Regions from separate parts of the Pseudoduganella sp. jia 12 genome, predicted to be linked through region 3. Evidence: predicted binding sites of a transcription regulator. Region 3 holds the regulator's gene; each other region holds the start of a gene.

Region 1 (3,244 bases), on a different contig from region 3:
CGCGGGGATGGCTCGAAGCCCTCCCCGCGCTGATATGGCTACCGGGTTTCAACTTCCGGCAGCGTCGCCATTACAGCGAGTAGTACATGTCGAATTCGACCGGGTGCGTCGTCTGGCGCATGCGGGTCACTTCCGTCATCTTCAGTTCGATGTAGGCATCGATCATCGAATCGGTGAACACGCCGCCGCGGGTCAGGAACTCGCGGTCCTTGTTCAGGTGATCCAGCGCTTCTTCCAGCGATGCGCAGACGGTCGGGATCAGCGCGTCTTCTTCCGGCGGCAGGTGGTACAGGTCTTTCGACGCTGCTTCGCCCGGGTGGATCTTGTTCTGCACACCGTCCAGGCCGGCCATCATCAGCGCGGCGAAGCACAGGTACGGGTTCGCCAGCGGATCCGGGAAGCGCGTCTCGATGCGGCGGCCTTTCGGGTTCGCTACGTGCGGGATGCGGATCGATGCGGAGCGGTTGCGTGCCGAGTAGGCCAGCTTCACCGGTGCTTCGTAGCCAGGCACCAGGCGCTTGTACGAGTTGGTGCCCGGGTTGGTGATCGCGTTCAGCGCCTTGGCGTGCTTGATGATGCCGCCGATGTAGTACAGCGCGAAGTCGGACAGGCCGGCATAGCCGTCGCCGGCGAACAGGTTCTTGCCGTCTTTCCAGATCGACTGGTGCACGTGCATGCCCGAGCCGTTGTCGCCCACGACAGGCTTCGGCATGAAGGTGGCGGTCTTGCCGTAGCTGTGCGCCACGTTCCAGATCACGTACTTCATGTTCTGCGTCCAGTCGGCGCGCTCGACCAGGGTCGAGAAGCGGGTGCCGATTTCATTCTGGCCGGCGCCGGCCACTTCGTGGTGGTGCACTTCGACCGGGATGCCCATCGATTCGAGGATCAGGCACATTTCCGAACGCATGTCCTGGAACGAATCCACCGGCGGGACCGGGAAGTAGCCGCCCTTGACGGTCGGACGGTGGCCGCTGTTACCGCCTTCGATGTCCTTGTCGGTCGACCACGATGCTTCGTCGGAGTCGATCTTGACCGATGCGCCGGACATGTCGATCTTCCACTTCACGGAGTCGAAGATGAAGAATTCCGGTTCCGGACCGAAGTAGGCGGTGTCGCCCAGGCCGGACGATTTCAGGTAGGCTTCGGCGCGCTTGGCGATCGAACGCGGGTCGCGGTCGTAGCCCTTGCCGTCCGACGGTTCGATCACGTCGCACTGCATGAACAGCGTGGTTTCTTCGAAGAACGGATCGATGTTGGCGGTGCTCGGGTCCGGCATCAGGATCATGTCGGATGCTTCGATGCCTTTCCAGCCTGCAATGGAAGAACCGTCGAAGGCGTGGCCGCTTTCGAACTTGTCGATATCGAAGTGGGACACAGGCACGGTCACGTGCTGCTCTTTACCACGGGTATCGGCGAAACGGAAGTCGATGAACTTGACTTCGTTGTCTTTAACCAATTGCAGGACTTCTTCGGCGGTACGTGCCATTACTCATCTCCTAAGTGAAAAGGGCTGCCGTCACATTGTGCGGCGGTAACTCGGGTACTGTAATGCATGAAGCGTGCCAGCGTAAAGCTTCTATGGATATGCAGCGAGTTACATTGATCTTGCTCCCTACGGAAACTAAAATCATCCGTACGGAAACACAGGGCGAAATGCACCAACTTTGCGCATCGAGGGCTTCGCCCATTTTTGGTGCGTGCCGGTCATTTTGCACCAGTTTCGCGCACTGCGCCCCAAAATGTGGCACGAATGTCCAGGCGGAATGTTTGCCGGTTTTCATGCCGTCGACGATAGAGTCAAATCCACAGGAATTAACGTCAAATGAGCACCAACGACATTCTCGAGCGCGCCCGCGAGCGCGGCCAGGGCCTGCCCTATGCTGGAGCGGTCACGCCCCAGGAAGCGCATGAACTTCTCCAGGGCAACCCGACCGTGCGCCTCATCGACGTGCGCACCAACGCCGAACGCGACTGGGTGGGCCGCGTGGCCATCACCGACGCCCAGCACGGCGCCGTGCAGTGGAGCACGTATCCGGGCGGTGTGCCGAATCCGGAGTTCGTGCAGCAGCTCTCCCGTGTGGCCGGCAAGGACGATGTGCTGCTTTTCCTGTGCCGCTCGGGCGTGCGCTCCCGGCATGCGGCGAAACTTGCCACCGAGAACGGCTACGTCAACAGCTTCGATATCCTGGAGGGGTTCGAGGGAGACAAGGATGCCGAGGGGCACCGCAAGACCGTGGGCGGGTGGTGCAAGGCAGGGTTGCCCTGGCTGGGCGCCTGAACTCCGGCGCATTCAAATGTTGCCTGAAAAATGGGGACGTACCCCATTTTTCAGGCAACTTTGCTGGTGGTTACAGCGCGTAGGTCAGCCGCGCGTAGACGAACCGGCCGGAGCGGCCGAAGGGCGAGTAGTTCGTGAACGGGGCGTTGCCGGTGGTGTTCAGCGCGGCGGGATAAGCGTCCGGGTACTGGTCGAACAGGTTTTCCGCGCCCAATGCCAGCGACAGCGCGTCGTTGATCTTCCAGCGCCCTTCCAGGTCCACCAGCGTTTTCGCGGACATCGTGTGGTCCAGCGCCGGCGTCGTGCCCGGTGTCAGCACCTTGCCGTAGCGTGTCGCCCGAAGGGTGGCGCCCCAGGGGCCCAGGTTCCACGTGCCGCTGGCGGTGAACTTGGTTTTCGGCGTGCCCTGCTCGAACGTGAGCACGTTGACGCGGTCGAACAGCACCGGTGCCGGCGACAGCGCGGCCAGTTCGGCCGTCTGCGGCACCTTGTCCACGTCCGTATCCGTGTAGTTGCCGGCCAGCGTCAGGTCGAAGCGGCCCGCGCTGCCCAGGTTCCACGGGTAGTTCAGCACCACGTCCACGCCTTTCGTCGTGGTGTCGACGCCGTTGATGAAGAAGCGGCCGCCGGCCACGCCGGGGAAGCCGTTCGCGACCAGGTAGTTGCGCACGTTCGCCTGCGTGAGGTTTTCCGAGAGCACGATGCGGTTGCGGATGTCGATGTGGAACGCGTCCACCGTCAGGCTGCCGCGGCCCAGCTTGGTGACCGCGCCCAGCGAGAAGTTCGTGGATTTTTCGGCGTCCAGCGGCTTCGCGCCCAGCGCCACGGCGGCCGGGTCGTTCGGCTTGAACGTGGTCAGGTCGAACGGCACGCCGTTGATGAAGTTGGTCGAGGTGGACGTGAAGAATTGCTGCTGCATCGATGGTGCGCGGAAGCCGTTCTGCACCGAGCCACGCAGTGCGAAGG
Region 2 (3,244 bases), on a different contig from region 3:
CTGCAGGCCGTGTTCGACGTCGCGTTCGGCCAGTGAAATACGGCTGCGGAAATACTGCAGGCCCGCCTGGTCGATCCAGCCATAGTGGGCAGGCCAGTTGGCCAGGCGGTCCTTGTGGATCTGCGGGGCGAACATTTCCGTCAGTGACGAGCAGACCGCCTCCTGCCAGGGCGCCTGGCGCGCGAAGTTGACGTAGGCATCGACAGCGAAACGGACACCGGGCGCCACGTGGCGTTGCGACCATAACCCCCCGTTTTCGATGCCGACCGCTGCCCCGAGCCGCAGCCAGGCTTCGATGCCGCCATCGTTGCCGTCCCAGCCGTCATGATCGAGGATGCGGCGCACCCATTTGCGGCGGGTTTCCCGGTCGGGACAGTTGGCGATGATCGCGCCGTCCTTCTGCGGAATGTTGACCTGATAATAAAACCGGTTGGCAACCCAGCCGCGGATCTGGTCTTCGCGCAGCAGGCCGCTGTTCATCCTGACGTTGAACGGATGATTGATATGGTAGCCGGTGCCACGCGCGCGCAATTGCGCTTCGAACTCGGTGCGGCTCCAGGCCGGTGCGCTCGTCACAGGACGATCTCCATGCCGTCGAAGGCGACTTCAATGCCGTGGCGCGCCAGCAGCGCACGCTGCGCCGAGTCGTCGTCCAGGATCGGGTTGGTGTTATTGATATGAATGAGGATCTTGCGCCGTTCCGTCTGGCGCCGTGCATCCCCGTGCGCATCCAGGCTATCCAGCACCGCGATCATCCCGGCCTCGCCCGACTGCGGCAAATGGCCCATGTCGGCCGCGCTTTTGCTGGAAAAGCCCAGTTCGATCATCTCGTCGGCCCGCCAGAACGTGCCATCGACCAGCAGGCAGTCGGCCTGACGCATCGCGGCATCGACCTGCGGTTCGATCATGCCCAGCCCCGGCGCGTAGAACAGCGACCTGCCGCTCCTGGTATCCTCGATCAGCAGGCCAATATTGTCGCCGATGCCCGGCTGCGCGCGGTGCGGCGAATACGGCGGCGCCTTGCTGGACAGGACCAGCGGCGTGAAACGGATGCCGTCGATGCCCGGCACCTGAACCGCCTGCATGCCGGGCCCGTCGCCAATGGTGTGCAGTGCATGCCAATGCACACCGCAGTAGTGCGACAGCACCGGCGCCAGGGGCAGGCTGGTGTTGAGATCGTTCCATACCGATGCGGTGCAGTAGAGTGGCAGCGGCCTTCCCTCGCGCAGCATCAACAGACCGGTGACATGGTCGATCTGCGCATCCATCAGCATCACGGCGGCGATGCCGGAATCGCGCTTTGCCCGCGACGGCTGCAGCGCCGGCGTCGCGCGGATCTGCGCCAGGATGTCGGGAGACGCGTTGATCAGCAACCAGTCGTGGCCATCGCCCGAGACCGCGATCGACGATTGGGTACGGGGCGTGGCGGCCAGCGTGCCGCTGCGCACGCCCGCGCAATTGTGGCAGTTGCAGTTCCACTGCGGGAAGCCGCCGCCGGCTGCCGAGCCCAGTACGATGATTTTCATGGTGTTGTTCAGTGGACGGAAACCCGTGCCGACGCGACCACCTGGCGGCGCGGTTTCCTGGCCAGCTTCCTAGCGGTTTGCGATGTACATCGTGATTTCAAATCCGAAACGCAGGTCGGTAAACGCGGGTGTGCTCCAGGTCATGATGGTCTCCTCAGGATGGTGTAATGAGCAGGCCGGTTACGCGGACGGACGGCTCAAGGGCTTACCGCACGGTTCGTGCAGTCACAGGCGTAAAGCGATAATCGTGCCAAAGAGGGCGAGGCGGGGCGAGGCGGGACATGGCGCCCAGCGGGCACAGGTGGGAAGCAGGTTGCCCCATCGGATGCGGAAGGACCGTGACGCAGGTGGGCGCAACAGTGTGTCAAAATCGAACAGTGTGTTCGCTGCGATGACGCACTGTGACAGTTGCATCAGGTTCCTGCCGGTCTGCACCTCCAGCAGAAAGCTGTGCGGCGGGCGCACCGTGACCTGGGCTTGTTACAGCAAGGGCAGCTTGATGATCACCTCCAGCCCATGCGGCCGCACATCTTCCAACCTTATGCTGCCGCCATGCTGCATCACGATTTCCTGCACGATCGCCAGGCCCAGTCCGCATCCCAGGCCCTGGTCGGTGGCGCGCACGAACCGGTCGAACACGCGGCCATGGTCGGCCGGGGCGATGCCCGGTCCGTTGTCGCTGACACGGATGTGAGCGTGCCCGCCATCGCGTTGGACGGCCACCGTGATCTCGCTGCCGGACCCCGCATATTCGATGGCGTTGTCGAGGATATTGACGAGCGCCTCGGTCAGCAGCATCGGGTTGGCGAGGACCTGTAAAGGCGCCGGATCGGTTGGTGCGGTGTCGTCGCCGATGCCGAGATCGGCACCACCGCGCAGCGCTTTCGGCACCATGTCGGCGACGACCTGCTCGACCAGCGCGCGCAGGTCGACCGGCACACGCTCCTGCGCCATGGCCGCCTCGGGCTCGGTGCGCGCCAGCATCAGCATGCGCGCGATCAGGTGGGCGCTGCGGGTAGCGCTCCGGTGCAAGAGCGTCAGGCGCGCCACCAGCGCGGGGTCGGTGGTGGCGCCCAGGGCCAGTTCCGCGTGGCTGATCAGGCCGGCCAGGGGCGTGCGCAACTGGTGCGCGGCATCGGCGATGAAGCGCTTTTGCGCGTCGACATTCTGGCGCACGGCGGCGAGCAGGTCGTTCAGCGCGCGCACCAGCGACCGCAGTTCGCGGGGAGCCGCCTGGGCGCGCAGCGGCGTGAGGTCGTTCGGGGTGCGGCCTTCCACTTCGCGCCGCAGGCGCAGCAGCGGCGCAAGCCCGGCGCCGGTACCGGCCCAGACGATCACGGTCATCAGCATGATCAGCGCCGACAGTGGCAGCAGGGTGTCGACGAGGATCCGCTTCCAGATGGTTTCGCGCGCCGCCATGCCGCGCGCCACCTGCACCAACATCCATTGCTGACGCCCGTTCACCTCCCCATTCCTGAGGAACAGCGCCGCAACGCGCACCCTGGCCGGACCCGGCGCGGCGCCCGGCTCGTCGGGGACCATTTCGCCATCGTAGAAATAGGGATCGTGCGCGCGCGGCGTCATGTGCGCAGGGGGTAACGGAATGCTGTTGTTACCGAGGATGAAGCGGCCGGGCGGCGTGCTGACGGTGTACAGGAAACGGTCGTTCGGATCGGCTTCCAGGATGTTCTGCGCGGCGCGGGGCAGGTCGATCAGCA
Region 3 (3,244 bases):
GCGCCGTGCTGGAGCTGCAGAAGGTGGACGGCAAGGCGCTCGGCAAGGCCGAGATCGACGAGCGGCTGAATGCGCTGCTGGCCGACCTGCAGATCGAGAAGCTGCGCGAGAACACGGCGCTGTCGCTGTCCGGTGGCGAACGCCGCCGCGTGGAGATCGCCCGCGCGCTGGCGACCAATCCCCGCTTCGTGCTGCTGGACGAGCCGTTTGCCGGTGTCGACCCGATCGCCGTGATCGAGATCCAGCGCATCGTGCGCTTCCTGAAGGAACGCAGCATCGGCGTGTTGATCACGGATCATAACGTGCGTGAAACGCTGGGCATCTGCGACCGGGCGTATATCATCAATCAGGGCAGCGTGCTGGCCTCCGGCCGGCCCGACGACATCATCGCCGACGAGTCCGTGCGCCGTGTCTATCTTGGTGAACATTTCCGCATGTAAGCACTTGGACCGCGTTGTTCCACCGATAATGAGACATGACCAGCAGCCATGAACCAGCAGCCATGAACCAGCCATGAAACAGTCTTTGCAACTGCGTACTTCCCAGCACCTCGCGTTGACGCCGCAATTGCAGCAGTCGATCCGGCTGCTGCAATTGTCCACGCTGGAGCTGCACCAGGAACTGGAACAGCTGCTGACCGATAACCCGCTGCTCGAGCGGCTCGACGATCCGCTCGACCGTTCCGTGCGCCTGCTGGGCGATGGGGCGATCAACACCACGCAGGCGCCCGGAGAGGCGCCTCCCGAAGGCGGTCCGCCGCAGGATGCGCCGGCGGCGCCGGAGCCCGAGCCGTTCGAAGGTGGCGAGGGCGAAGGCCTCGACCCTGGCGCCGGCGATACCGACTGGAGCAGTGCGGGCAGCGGCAAGGGACCGGACGATGACGACGGCCGCCCGCAGCTCGAGGCCAGCCACCGCAGCCTGCGCGAACACCTGATGGAGCAGATGCGCGTGACGGTGCTGGAGCCGCGCGACCGGGCCCTGGTGGAGCTGATCATCGATGCGCTCGACGATAACGGTTATCTCGAAGAGAGCCTGGAAGACATCCATGCACGCATGCCGGAAGAGCTGGAGATCGAGTTCGACGAATTGCGCACCGCGCTGAAGCTGCTGCAGAGCTTCGACCCGGCGGGCATCGGTGCGCGCAACGCTTCCGAATGCCTGGCGCTGCAGATCCGGCGCATGCCTGGCGTGCCGATGGTCACGCGGCGGATGGCGCTGTGCATCGTTGAAAAGCACTTGCAGTGGTTCGCGCAGCGCGACTTCAACAAGCTGAAGAAGGCACTCGATTGCGACGACGAAGACTTGCGCGAGGCACAAGCCGTCATTCGGCAATGCAATCCGCATCCGGGCGCCGCCTTCGCGGCCGACGTGTCAGACTATGTCGTACCGGATGTCGTGGTCAGGAAAGGCCGCAGCGGCTGGGTGGTCACGCTGAACAACGACGTGATGCCACGCCTGCGCGTAAACGCGCTGTATGCCAGCCTGCTCAAGCAGGGCAAGGGCGAAACGCAGATGAATGCCCAGCTGCAGGAAGCAAAGTGGCTGATCAAGAATATGCGCCAGCGCTTCGACACGATTCTCCGCGTGGCCCAGGCCATCGTCGAGCGGCAGAAGAACTTTTTCTCGCATGGCGCTGTGGCAATGAGGCCCCTTGTGTTGCGTGAAATAGCTGATACACTGGGTCTGCACGAGAGTACTATCTCTCGGGTAACAACTCAAAAATATATGCTCACCCCGCACGGCATGTTTGAGTTGAAGTATTTTTTTGGCAGCCACGTCGCAACCGAAGCTGGTGGGGAAGCTTCCTCGACTGCGATCCGGGCGCTGATCGTGCAATTCACAGGAGCCGAAGACCCGAAGAACCCTTTATCCGACAGTAAGATTGCGGACATGCTGGGTGAACAAGGCATGGTGATTGCGCGACGCACTGTTGCCAAATATCGCGAAGCATTGAAAATTCCCCCAGTCAGCCTCCGCAAGTCCTTGTAAGCAATCTGTAGTGTATGGGTTCCTCTGCGCCGCCGCATTTCGATGGCGGAAGCTGCACGAACCTGGATTGATCTTCTTTAGGAGTGTGTGTATGAATCTGACCATCAGTGGACACCATATCGACGTAACCCCTGCCATTCGCGAGTATGTGCAGAGCAAGCTGGAACGCGTTAGACGGCATTTCGATCAGCTGATCGATGTAAGTGTGATCCTGAGTGTAGATAATCTCACCGAGAAAGAAAAAAGGCAGAAGGCGGAAATCAACCTGCGCATGTCGGGCAAGACCGTGTTTGTCGAAAGCGTCGCGCAGGACCTGTATGCGGCCATCGACTCGCTGATCGACAAGCTGGATCGCCAGGTCATGAAGCACAAGGATAAAGTGCAGAACCATAATCATGAAACCATCAAGCACCTGAGCGAGATCGAGATTCCCGCGTCACCCGCATAACGCCGGATGCAGGTCGCAGCCCTTTGGCTGCAGCAACAGAAGGGCGCGCAATGCGCCCTTTGTTACGTCCGCACCCCACCGTATTCCCGCAGTTCACTGCAGTTCGCCGCAGTTCACCTTCAGTTCACCTTCAGTTCACCTTTTACGCCACATCATCCGCATCCATGGCTAGAATGAGGCCAATAACGACAACGATGCGAGACACCATGACCGACCACGTCCATACCAAGGTGCGCAATGGCACCGGCTTCATCACGCTCGACCGGCCCAGGGCATTGAATTCATTGTCGCTCGACATGATCCGCGCGATTACCGGCACGCTGCTGGCCTGGCGCGACGACGGCGACATCGCCGCCGTCGTCGTCCGCAGCACCACCGAGAAGGCGCTGTGCGCCGGTGGCGACATCCGCTTCTTCCATGCCGCCGGCACAGCGACGCCGCAGGGCGGCAGTGCGCAGATCGAGGATTTCTTCACCGAGGAATACGCGCTGAACTACCTCGTGCATTGCTTTACCAAGCCCTACGTGGCCTTGATGGATGGCGTGGTGATGGGCGGCGGCATGGGCATTGCCCAGGGCGGTCCGCACAGCAGCGTGCGCGTGGTGACCGACCGCACACGGCTGGCGATGCCCGAGGTGAACATCGGCCTGTTCCCCGACGTGGGTGGCAGTTATTTCCTGTCCCACGCGCCAGGCAGGCTGGGCGTGTACCTGGCACTGACGGCGCTGACGATCGGTGCGGCCGACGCGATGTATTGCGGGCTGGCCGACCACTACGTGCCCGCGGCCGAATTGCCGCAACTGGCCG

Evidence for each region. The regulator sigma-54, encoded in region 3, starts transcription at its own class of promoters, with help from an activator protein. The targets are predictions, from matches to a motif close to TGGCANGNAANCTGCTTT.
Region 1: a site for sigma-54 is predicted at 1,548-1,565, ahead of glnA (type I glutamate--ammonia ligase). Genes of this name have one in related genera too.
Region 2: a site for sigma-54 is predicted at 1,762-1,779, ahead of pqqA (pyrroloquinoline quinone precursor peptide PqqA). Genes of this name have one in related genera too.

What each region holds. Positions count from the first base shown of each region.
Region 1 covers NZ_JBUXKP010000005.1:370,066-373,309, reverse strand. Annotated here, with positions in the region: gene glnA (type I glutamate--ammonia ligase) at 71-1,486, opposite strand; gene ACY65G_RS13810 (rhodanese-like domain-containing protein) at 1,823-2,278, shown strand; gene ACY65G_RS13805 (TonB-dependent receptor plug domain-containing protein) at 2,349-3,244, opposite strand, start outside.
Region 2 covers NZ_JBUXKP010000004.1:655,237-658,480, reverse strand. Annotated here, with positions in the region: gene pqqC (pyrroloquinoline-quinone synthase PqqC) at 1-576, opposite strand, end outside; gene pqqB (pyrroloquinoline quinone biosynthesis protein PqqB) at 573-1,526, opposite strand; gene pqqA (pyrroloquinoline quinone precursor peptide PqqA) at 1,596-1,670, opposite strand; gene ACY65G_RS12085 (sensor histidine kinase) at 2,007-3,244, opposite strand, start outside.
Region 3 covers NZ_JBUXKP010000007.1:254,101-257,344, reverse strand. Annotated here, with positions in the region: gene lptB (LPS export ABC transporter ATP-binding protein) at 1-440, shown strand, start outside; gene ACY65G_RS17495 (RNA polymerase factor sigma-54) at 514-1,989, shown strand; gene hpf (ribosome hibernation-promoting factor, HPF/YfiA family) at 2,081-2,437, shown strand; gene ACY65G_RS17485 (enoyl-CoA hydratase/isomerase family protein) at 2,644-3,244, shown strand, end outside.